DNA from 2 places in the Arthrobacter sp. UYCu511 genome. Region 2 is predicted to be linked to the other one. Evidence: riboswitches for the same ligand, from Rfam matches in the RefSeq annotation. Region 2 holds a riboswitch; the other holds the start of a gene.
What was found. Region 2 has a riboswitch for cyclic di-AMP ahead of ABIB48_RS16665 (M23 family metallopeptidase). Riboswitches for the same ligand answer to the same signal wherever they lie in the genome.
Positions count from the first base shown of each region.

Region 1: another riboswitch for cyclic di-AMP. It lies ahead of ABIB48_RS03795 (aggregation-promoting factor C-terminal-like domain-containing protein); the one in region 2 lies ahead of ABIB48_RS16665 (M23 family metallopeptidase).

Region 1 covers NZ_JBEPPB010000002.1:106,328-110,532, reverse strand. Annotated here, with positions in the region: gene upp (uracil phosphoribosyltransferase) at 1-538, shown strand, start outside; gene ABIB48_RS03800 (formylglycine-generating enzyme family protein) at 594-1,385, opposite strand; gene ABIB48_RS03795 (aggregation-promoting factor C-terminal-like domain-containing protein) at 1,352-2,053, opposite strand; cyclic di-AMP (ydaO/yuaA leader) riboswitch at 2,057-2,260, opposite strand; gene ABIB48_RS03790 (MarR family winged helix-turn-helix transcriptional regulator) at 2,481-2,981, shown strand; gene ABIB48_RS03785 (MFS transporter) at 2,982-4,205, shown strand, end outside.
Region 2 covers NZ_JBEPPB010000015.1:52,979-57,183, forward strand. Annotated here, with positions in the region: gene serC (phosphoserine transaminase) at 1-711, opposite strand, end outside; gene ABIB48_RS16660 (iron-dependent transcriptional repressor DtxR) at 942-1,637, shown strand; cyclic di-AMP (ydaO/yuaA leader) riboswitch at 1,750-1,996, shown strand; gene ABIB48_RS16665 (M23 family metallopeptidase) at 2,067-2,816, shown strand; cyclic di-AMP (ydaO/yuaA leader) riboswitch at 2,958-3,168, shown strand; gene ABIB48_RS16670 (NlpC/P60 family protein) at 3,173-3,970, shown strand; gene ABIB48_RS16675 (MDR family MFS transporter) at 4,112-4,205, opposite strand, start outside.

The DNA of each region.
Region 1 (4,205 bases), on a different contig from region 2:
ATTGGTGACTTTGTTGGCTTACGAGGCGACCCGCGGAGTGCGGGTGGAGCCGGTCAATATTGAGACACCGGTGACCTCCGCCGTGGGCACTGGACTGGTCAAGCCCACACCACTGGTTGTCCCGATTTTGCGCGCCGGGCTGGGGATGCTCGAAGGCATGACTCGCCTGCTGCCCACCGCCGAAGTAGGCTTCCTGGGCATGGCACGCAATGAGGAAACCCTCGAGGCCATTACCTACGCAGAACGCCTGCCCGAGGACCTGACCGGCCGTCAGGTGTACGTGCTGGATCCCATGCTGGCCACCGGCGGCACCTTGATTGAGGCGTTCAAGTTCCTCTTTGACCGCGGCGCCGCGGACATCACCTGCATCTGCCTGCTCGCAGCGCCGGAAGGTCTGGCGAAGCTGGAAGCCGCTCATGGCGGGCGTGACAACGTCCACGTTGTGCTTGCATCCATTGATGAGGGTCTCGATGAGAACTCCTACATTGTGCCGGGCTTGGGCGACGCCGGCGACCGCCTCTACGGCGTGGTGGACTAACTCTCGCCGTTAGCATGCGGCTCACGGCTGTGTGAGAGGACGGGCTGGAGGGACACTAGAGGGATTTTAGCGGTGTCCAGCCCACAGGGCGCGGGCCAGTGATGGCCGCACGTTCTTTGTCTGCGGCTGCGGACCAGCCCTGCGCTAGACATGAGCCCGGTGCGCCCACGGGCCCGCGCGCTACCCGGAATCCCACATCCTCAAGGACCGCATCCGGGGCGCTGCCCCGGCGGACCGAGGCCCGGGCACTCCACGGCGGATCATCCCAACCGGCGCCGCGCAGGCTCCTGTACTCGCCGTAGCGGGCCGTGTCCGCGTAGTCCCAGCACCACTCCCAAGCGTTGCCGATCATGTCAAACAGGCCGTAGTTATTGGGTTTTTTGCCGGCGACTGGTTGCGGCCCGTCAACCGCGTCCAGGGCAGTCCACGCAATCTGGGCCAACTCGCCGTACACCGCGGAGAGCGTCCCGCCACGCGCGGCCCACTCCCATTCCGCCTCGGTGGGCAGGCGGTATCCTTGTGCTGCCACGTCCCACTCGACGCTGCGCCCGCAGATTTCATAGGCCGGGGTGAAGCCGTCTTGCACCGAGGCTGCATTGCAAAAGTCCACGGCCTGAAACCAGGTGAGCCCATGCTGTGGAAGCCCGACGGCGGTTGACGGGGTCCCGCTATGCTCCATCACCTTGTGCCACTGGGCTTGGGTGATCTGCGTGCGGCCCAGAGTGAAGGGCGCCAGGGCCACCTCGCGGTGTGTCCCGGAGCGGGCATTACGTAAGGTGATGGTGCCGCCAGGAATCTCCAGCGTGTGCAGGATTAGTACCAGCCCACGGATTCGGAGTGGCCCCAAGCGCCGCAGGGTGAACCGTACCGGTCCTGGATGTAGCCCATTCCCCAGCGAATCTGAGTTTCATAATTTGTGGCCCAATCACTTCCTGCGCTGTCCATCTTGTTGGCAGGCAGCGACTGCGCGATCCCAAAGGCACCGCTGGAGGCGTTTTCGGCGGAGGTGAGCCATTCGGACTCGCGCTGCCACAACTGGCTCAGGCAGCTCATCTGATCTGCTCCCCAGCCGAAGGATGCCAGCTGGGATGAGGCGAAGGCCCGAGCTGCAGCGGGGTCATCCACGGCGCCGGCACGAGCTGGCGGGGCGGGTGTCTCTTTCGCCACCGGCTTGACCGCTTCCGCTTCGGCTTTGACAGCGGCGGCGGTAGGGCCGGACGTGGGGGAGGGCTTTGAGCTGACAGTGATTCCGGAGAAGCTGATAGCTGCGTCGGTAGGAGCGGAGATGGCAGGGGCGCCCTGATCTACGGTTGACGCCAAGCTGCCAATGGAGCTCGCCGCGGCATCATCACTAGATGAATGCGAGGCCACCGAGCCTGCCGCAACAAGAACACCTACGAGCGATGCGGCTGCCACGCACTTGGTGGCAGTGGCGAAGGCCGAGGTGCGCAGGACCGAGGGGCGGCGGCTGGCAGGCTCGGCGCGGCGACGGCCGCGCTGGGGGGTTGAAGACATGGAGGAGCCTCTCTACGCCTGCGAGGTGAGCTGTCGGGAACGGACTAGAGAATCCGGCCGTGCAATGGTCCGTGGCAGCTTTCACTGCTCATAATCGGCTGTTATTGCACTGGCTTAACCCCAAGGGCTTCCAAGTGAGGAAGGCCCGCAAATAATGGGTCCCCCGTCTCTGCCATGGAGAAGTTGGGAAATGGGCGGGGGCAGAGCTCGGCGATCCGTCCATTGATGCCAAGAGCCGATGGTGGCTCAGCGGGCACTTCTGCCAGCGTAACCGAACCGGAACCCTATGTCACATTATGGTAACGACCTTTGTAGCGGATGAGCCACGTAATATTTACTTAGCAATGCTAAGGATCTAGAGTTGCAAGGAGGATATATGAAACTAGTTTCTAACTAGGCAGATTTGCAATGAGGTAGATGAGCACTGATGGCTAAGACTTCCCAGCACAATACCGCCCCTGACGGCACCATTTTGGACCACACCCCTGATACTGGGCCCTTAGCCGCGGAACTGCGCGTGGCAATAATGCGTACTTCGAGGCGGATCCGGGCTGAGGCAGCCACCGGGGAACTTAGCCCCGGGCGCTATTCGGTACTTGCCGGACTCATGGGTGCGCCCCGCACTGTGGGAGAACTGGCCGCCCGGGAACAGATTGCGGCCCCGTCCATGACAAGGATCGTCAATGATCTGGTGGTGGCCGGTTTTGTGAGCCGTGGGGAAAACCCGCTGGACAAACGTCAGGTACGTATTAGTATCACCAGCCTTGGAAGTGCGGCCCTGCTGCAGGCACGGTCCATGCGGACTGCGTGGCTGGCGCAGCGGCTAGCGGCGCTTACTCCCGCACAGCAGGCCACGCTCCACGAGGCCTCAATGATTCTGCAAGCGATGAGCGCACCAGAGATGGGCATGCAAGAGGTGAAAGCCTAGATGAACTCCATGTTCCGCGCCCTGAAAGTGCATAACTATAGGCTCTGGGTAACAGGGGCTTTGGTGTCCAATATTGGTACGTGGATGCAGCGTGTTGCCCAAGACTGGTTGGTTCTGACCGTTTTGACCCACAATTCCGGAACGGCTGCCGGCATCACTACGGGCCTGCAGTTCCTGCCCATTGTCTTCCTTGGTCCCTACGCCGGGCTGCTCGGTGACCGGGTGAACAAGCGCAAGTTGCTGCTCATCACACAGACAGCCATGGGACTTTGTGCGTTTTTGTTGGGAATGTTGGTTGTTACGGGGGCTGTACAACTGTGGCATGTATATGTACTGGCACTTCTTCTGGGTGTGGCCAGTGCCTTTGACGCACCGTCACGTCAGGCCTTCGTCTCTGAGGTAGTTGGAAAGGACGACATACCCAACGCAGTTGCGCTGAACAGTGCCTCCTTCAACTTAGCTCGGCTGGCAGGCCCCGGCGTTGCCGGTCTGGTCATTGCCCTGGTGGGCACGGGCCCCGCCTTTCTTATCAATGCCGCCAGCTTTGCCGCCGTCATCTTTTCCTTGTGGCGGATGCGTACCGCAGAACTTGTCCCCGCGGTACATGTGCCCCGAGCCAAGGGGCAGATCCGCGAAGGACTGGTCTATATTCGGCAGCGGCCAGATCTTCTGATGATCATGGTCCTAGTATTTTTGGTGGGCACCTTTGGCATGAATTTCCAGATCACCAACGCACTCATGGCCACCACCGTGTTCCACTTGGGACCAGGGGAGTACGGGTTGCTCGGCTCCGTCATGGCGATTGGCACGCTGGGTGCGGCCTTACTGGCGGCCCGGCGAAAGAACATGCGCATGATGTACATAGTTGGCGGTGCTTTGGCCTTCGGTGTCACAGTGGGCATAGCTGCCCTGATGCCGAGCTACGTCCTGTACGCGCTGGCTCTAATCCTCGTGGGGCTGGCCTCATTAACATTCATGAACGCTTGCAACACCACCGTGCAATTGACCACCGATTCTGCCATGCGGGGCCGGGTGCTTGCTGTGTACATGGTGGTCCTTCAAGGTGGGACACCCATTGGGGCACCACTTGTTGGTTGGATTGCCACCGAGTTTGGGGCCCGGTGGTCACTGGGGATGGGGGCCGTTGTGGCGTTCGTGGCGGGCCTGGCCGCACTGTTCTTGATGAACAGGCGCAATAATGTGCGGCTGCGGGATCAATTCAAG
Region 2 (4,205 bases):
CTTGAGGTTCAGGAAGTCCGGCACCCAGCGGTCGGAGGCCGCGATGCGGGCGGCACGCTCCAGCGCGGCGGGAGAGAACAGGCCAAGCCACAGCCCGCCGTCGGAGGCGAAGTTCTTCTGCGGGGCGAAGTAGTAAACATCGCTCTCACGCACGTCCACGGCTAGGCCACCGGCTGCGGAGGTCGCATCGATAAGGATCAGCGCACCGTCATCGGCACCGGCCACGCGCTTTACGGGCGCGGCAACACCGGTGGAGGTTTCGTTCTGCGGCCAGGCGTAAGCGTCCACGCCGGCCTCGGCAACAGACACCGGACGCGTGCCGGGCTCGGCCTTGATGATGGAGGAGGCGGCCAGGAACGGGGCGTTGTTGGTGGCGGAGGCAAACTTGGAACCAAACTCACCGAAGGAGAGGTGCTGTGCCTTGTTTTCCACCAGACCAAACGCCGCAACATCCCAGAACGCGGTGGATCCACCCACGCCGAGAATCACCTCGTAATCGTCGGGTGCATTGAAGAACTGCTTCAGGCCGCTGCGGACATCGCCCACAAGGTTCTTCACGGGCGCCTGGCGGTGGGAGGTGCCAAGCAGTGATGTGCCGGCTTCGGAGAGTGCCGCGACCTGCTCGGGACGGACCTTGGAGGGGCCGGCGCCGAAGCGGCCGTCGGCCGGGTGCAGGTTGGCGGGAATGGTGAGGGGCGTGGATTCGCTCACAGCTGGCTCCAAAATTTAAGCGATGGAAGTGTCCTTGGTTGATCAAGGACTCTTGCCAATTCTGCCGTAGAAGTTCGCTGAGCGGAAAAATGAGTGGGAAACGAAAAATATTGTTCAACGGCGAACGGCTGCCAGGGATGGACTGGTTACCAACAGGTATGGTATTCAGGCTAACGTAGAGATGAAAAGACTTTGCTCAATATTCTTGCCCAAAACAGGAGGATGCTGCCGTGGCCGATCTGATTGACACGACTGAAATGTATTTGCGGACCATCCTGGAATTGGAAGAAGAGAGCATTGTGGCTCTACGGGCCCGCATCGCCGAACGCCTACACCATTCTGGGCCCACAGTCTCCCAGACCATTGGGCGGATGGAACGCGATGGCTTGGTGATCGTCTCCGGTGACAGGCATCTGGAACTGACCACAGCCGGCCGTGAGAAGGCAACCCGTGTCATGCGCAAACACCGTCTGGCGGAGCGGCTTCTCGCGGATGTTATTGGTCTGGACTGGGCTTATGTGCACGAAGAAGCCTGCCGTTGGGAACACGTCATGAGCGAAAGAGTTGAGCAGCGCTTGTTCGACTTGCTAGGCCACCCCAAGGAATCGCCGTACGGAAACCCCATTCCGGGGTTGGAAGAGCTAGGTGGCGAAGTGGCGCCCTTATTTGCTGCCGGATTGGTCACACTCGTTGCTGCCATGGCCGCCTATGCTCCCGAACAGGAAGTGATCATCCACCGGCTGTCCGAAAGGATACAGGTGGAGCCCGAGCTCCTGCTCCAATTGGATGAGGGTGGGCTGCGCCCAGGGGCCCGTATCTCCCTAGCCCAGGTGGGCGAGTACATCTCCGTACGGGTTCCCGGCATTGAAGGCGCCTTGGAATTGCCGCCAGAAGTGGCATCCCACGTGTTCGTCTCCATGGGTTAAGAGATTTTTGACACGGCATTTTCAATAGAACAGGTAACGGAATTGTTACGTTTACCGCTTGTGCCGTATAGTATTTATCTGACGCCGTAATCAAAGCGTTACCGTTCTGCGACACCGAACCTTGCCTTCGCAGCCCGGCCAGTAATCATTTAGGCAAGGGCGGGGGAACCACTTTTGACGGCCCAATAGGCCGTCTTGGGGTGAAGTCCACACTCGAATGCAATACCCGCAACAACCCTGACGCAGCATCCTGTTGGACTGCGCCATGGCTATGCGTGTGCCTAAGGGCGTAGGCCGGATCGAAAGTTACACTCTCTGATCCGAATCCGACAGCTAACTTCGCAGGTGCTTTATGTAGAGAGGTTTTTAGTGTCAGAGGTTAAACAGCGGGGACGCCGTCGCGCGTCATCGCAGGCAACTCATGAGCTCATGTCAGTGCCCGGGAGCCGACGTGAACTGATTGCCGCAGAGCGGGCAGCTGCCCCTTCAGGAATTTCAGTAGCCCAGCTGCTGCGTGCCGGAGCCTCCAGCGGCGCCGGCCAGAAAATGGGTGTTGCCATGGCAGCCACAGGCCTGGTCCTGGCTGTCACGCTTCCCTCAGCCCAAGGTGCGGATGAATTCCCCATGGATGCTGCAGCCGCGGTTTCACTGGAGAGTCCAGTCACAGCCGGCGCTCAGATCCCCATTACTTTTGCTACTCCGGACATTGCCAGCGCCCTGAATCCCGATGGTCAACTGAAGGAAACGCTGAAGGTCAACGCCTCCAACGTGGCCCCTCAGGCGGCCAAGGGAACCCTCTCAGCGCCCCTGAAGCACATTGAGACCACCTCACCCTTCGGAAACCGCATCAGCCCCATCACCGGCCAAATCGGTGAACAGCACACTGGTCAGGACTTTGCCGCCCCGTGCTCCTCCGACGTTTTTGTTGCCGCAGGCGGCGTAGTGACGTTCGCTGGCTGGCACAATTACGGCGGCGGCAACAGGGTTGTTGTGAACCACGGTAACGGTCTGTCCACTTCCTACAACCACATGAGCAGCCTCGGCGTCAAGGTGGGGCAGAAGCTTGAGCGCGGAGACCAGGTAGGCCTCAGCGGAACAACGGGCGCCTCCACAGGCTGCCACCTCCACTTTGAAGTCATTATTGACGATGAAGTTGTCGATCCCATGGGTTGGCTCTAACTCCTCCACAGGCCCTTTTAGTTACGACTTAGTCACAGGACCGTGACCTGAACGTGACATTGGGAAAAATCTGTTGTACCGTCGTAATCGCGCCAACTTTGAATCAAGTCGGCGTCCATGAGTTGATTGCCTAGCTCTGCCACTACTCATGGTCCGTTCGTATCAATCGTCTGGCAGGGGCGGGGGAACCAATAATCGGGATTCGCGTTATTTTTGCGAAACCCTAGGGGTGAAGCCGCGAAGCGTTCAAACACTGAATAGGAAGAAATTCCTTACGTGCGCCAACGTGGAGCGGCCGGGTGACTCCCATCCGAATCCGACAGCTTACCTCGCAGGCTTTGGGAGAGGAATCCTTCTTGGCTTCAAACACTGCCCTTGGGCGCCACCGCGCCGAGGTTGTTAAGACCAGTCCGATCTCCACCCTCACGAAAGCCGTCAGTTTCAATGTCGGTGGGGTTGGTCGTCAGGCCGCTGTAATCGCAGCAGCGTCAGGATTGGTACTGACTTCAGGTATCGCCGCAAACGCTGCAACTCCCACCGTGGAGCGCGCTTCCGACGGTGCTACCACGCTGAACCTGAACACGGAACTTGCTTCCGCGATCACGGCAGCATCCACGGTGAAGATTTCCTTCGCCACCCCCGCTATCACCTCCACCCCGGCTCCTGTAGTAGTTGAAGAGCCGGCAGTTGTAGAGGCCCAGTCCAGCGAAGTTGAAGCAGTAGCAGCACCTGCAGTAGCAGAAGCAGCAACAGCAGCAGCAGCTCCGACGCTTACCGTTGCTAGCCCTGAGCCGGAAGCTCCCAAGGTAGTAGCCAATAGCGGAGTCGGCTCAATCATTGCCAGCGCTGCCTTGGCTCAGCTTGGTGTGGTTCAGGACTGCACCGCGCTGGTCCGCAACGCTCTGTCTGCTGCAGGGATTTCCTGGGTAGGCTGGCCTGGTGACTACCTGAACAAGGGCCGGCTAGTATCCCAGGGCGAAGCCCAGCCCGGCGACTTGATTTACTATGCAGATGGTGGCGTGGGCCTGGCCCACATTGCTGTTTACATTGGCAACGGCCAGGCAGTTCACGGCGGTTACATGGGAAACACCCAGATCGCCGGAGCCAGCATACCGGGAGCCTCGGCACCGGTCTTCATTGCAGTGGGTCACTAAGTAGTACCAGCTTTCTTGCTCAAAGCCCCGTCATTCGACGGGGCTTTGGCATTTAATCCCTCGTCTATCCGGGGAGTACCCGCGGTCCCTGAATATTCGAGCGCTGTGAGCATCCGGCTACCCGGGAAGTATTCCGCGCGTCTAAGCCGGGAGTATGCGATGAACAGTGAGCTCCTGATCCGGCACGTCTAGAGCGTCCGGACCGGCACCCTCCGGACCGGCACCCTCAGCGTCG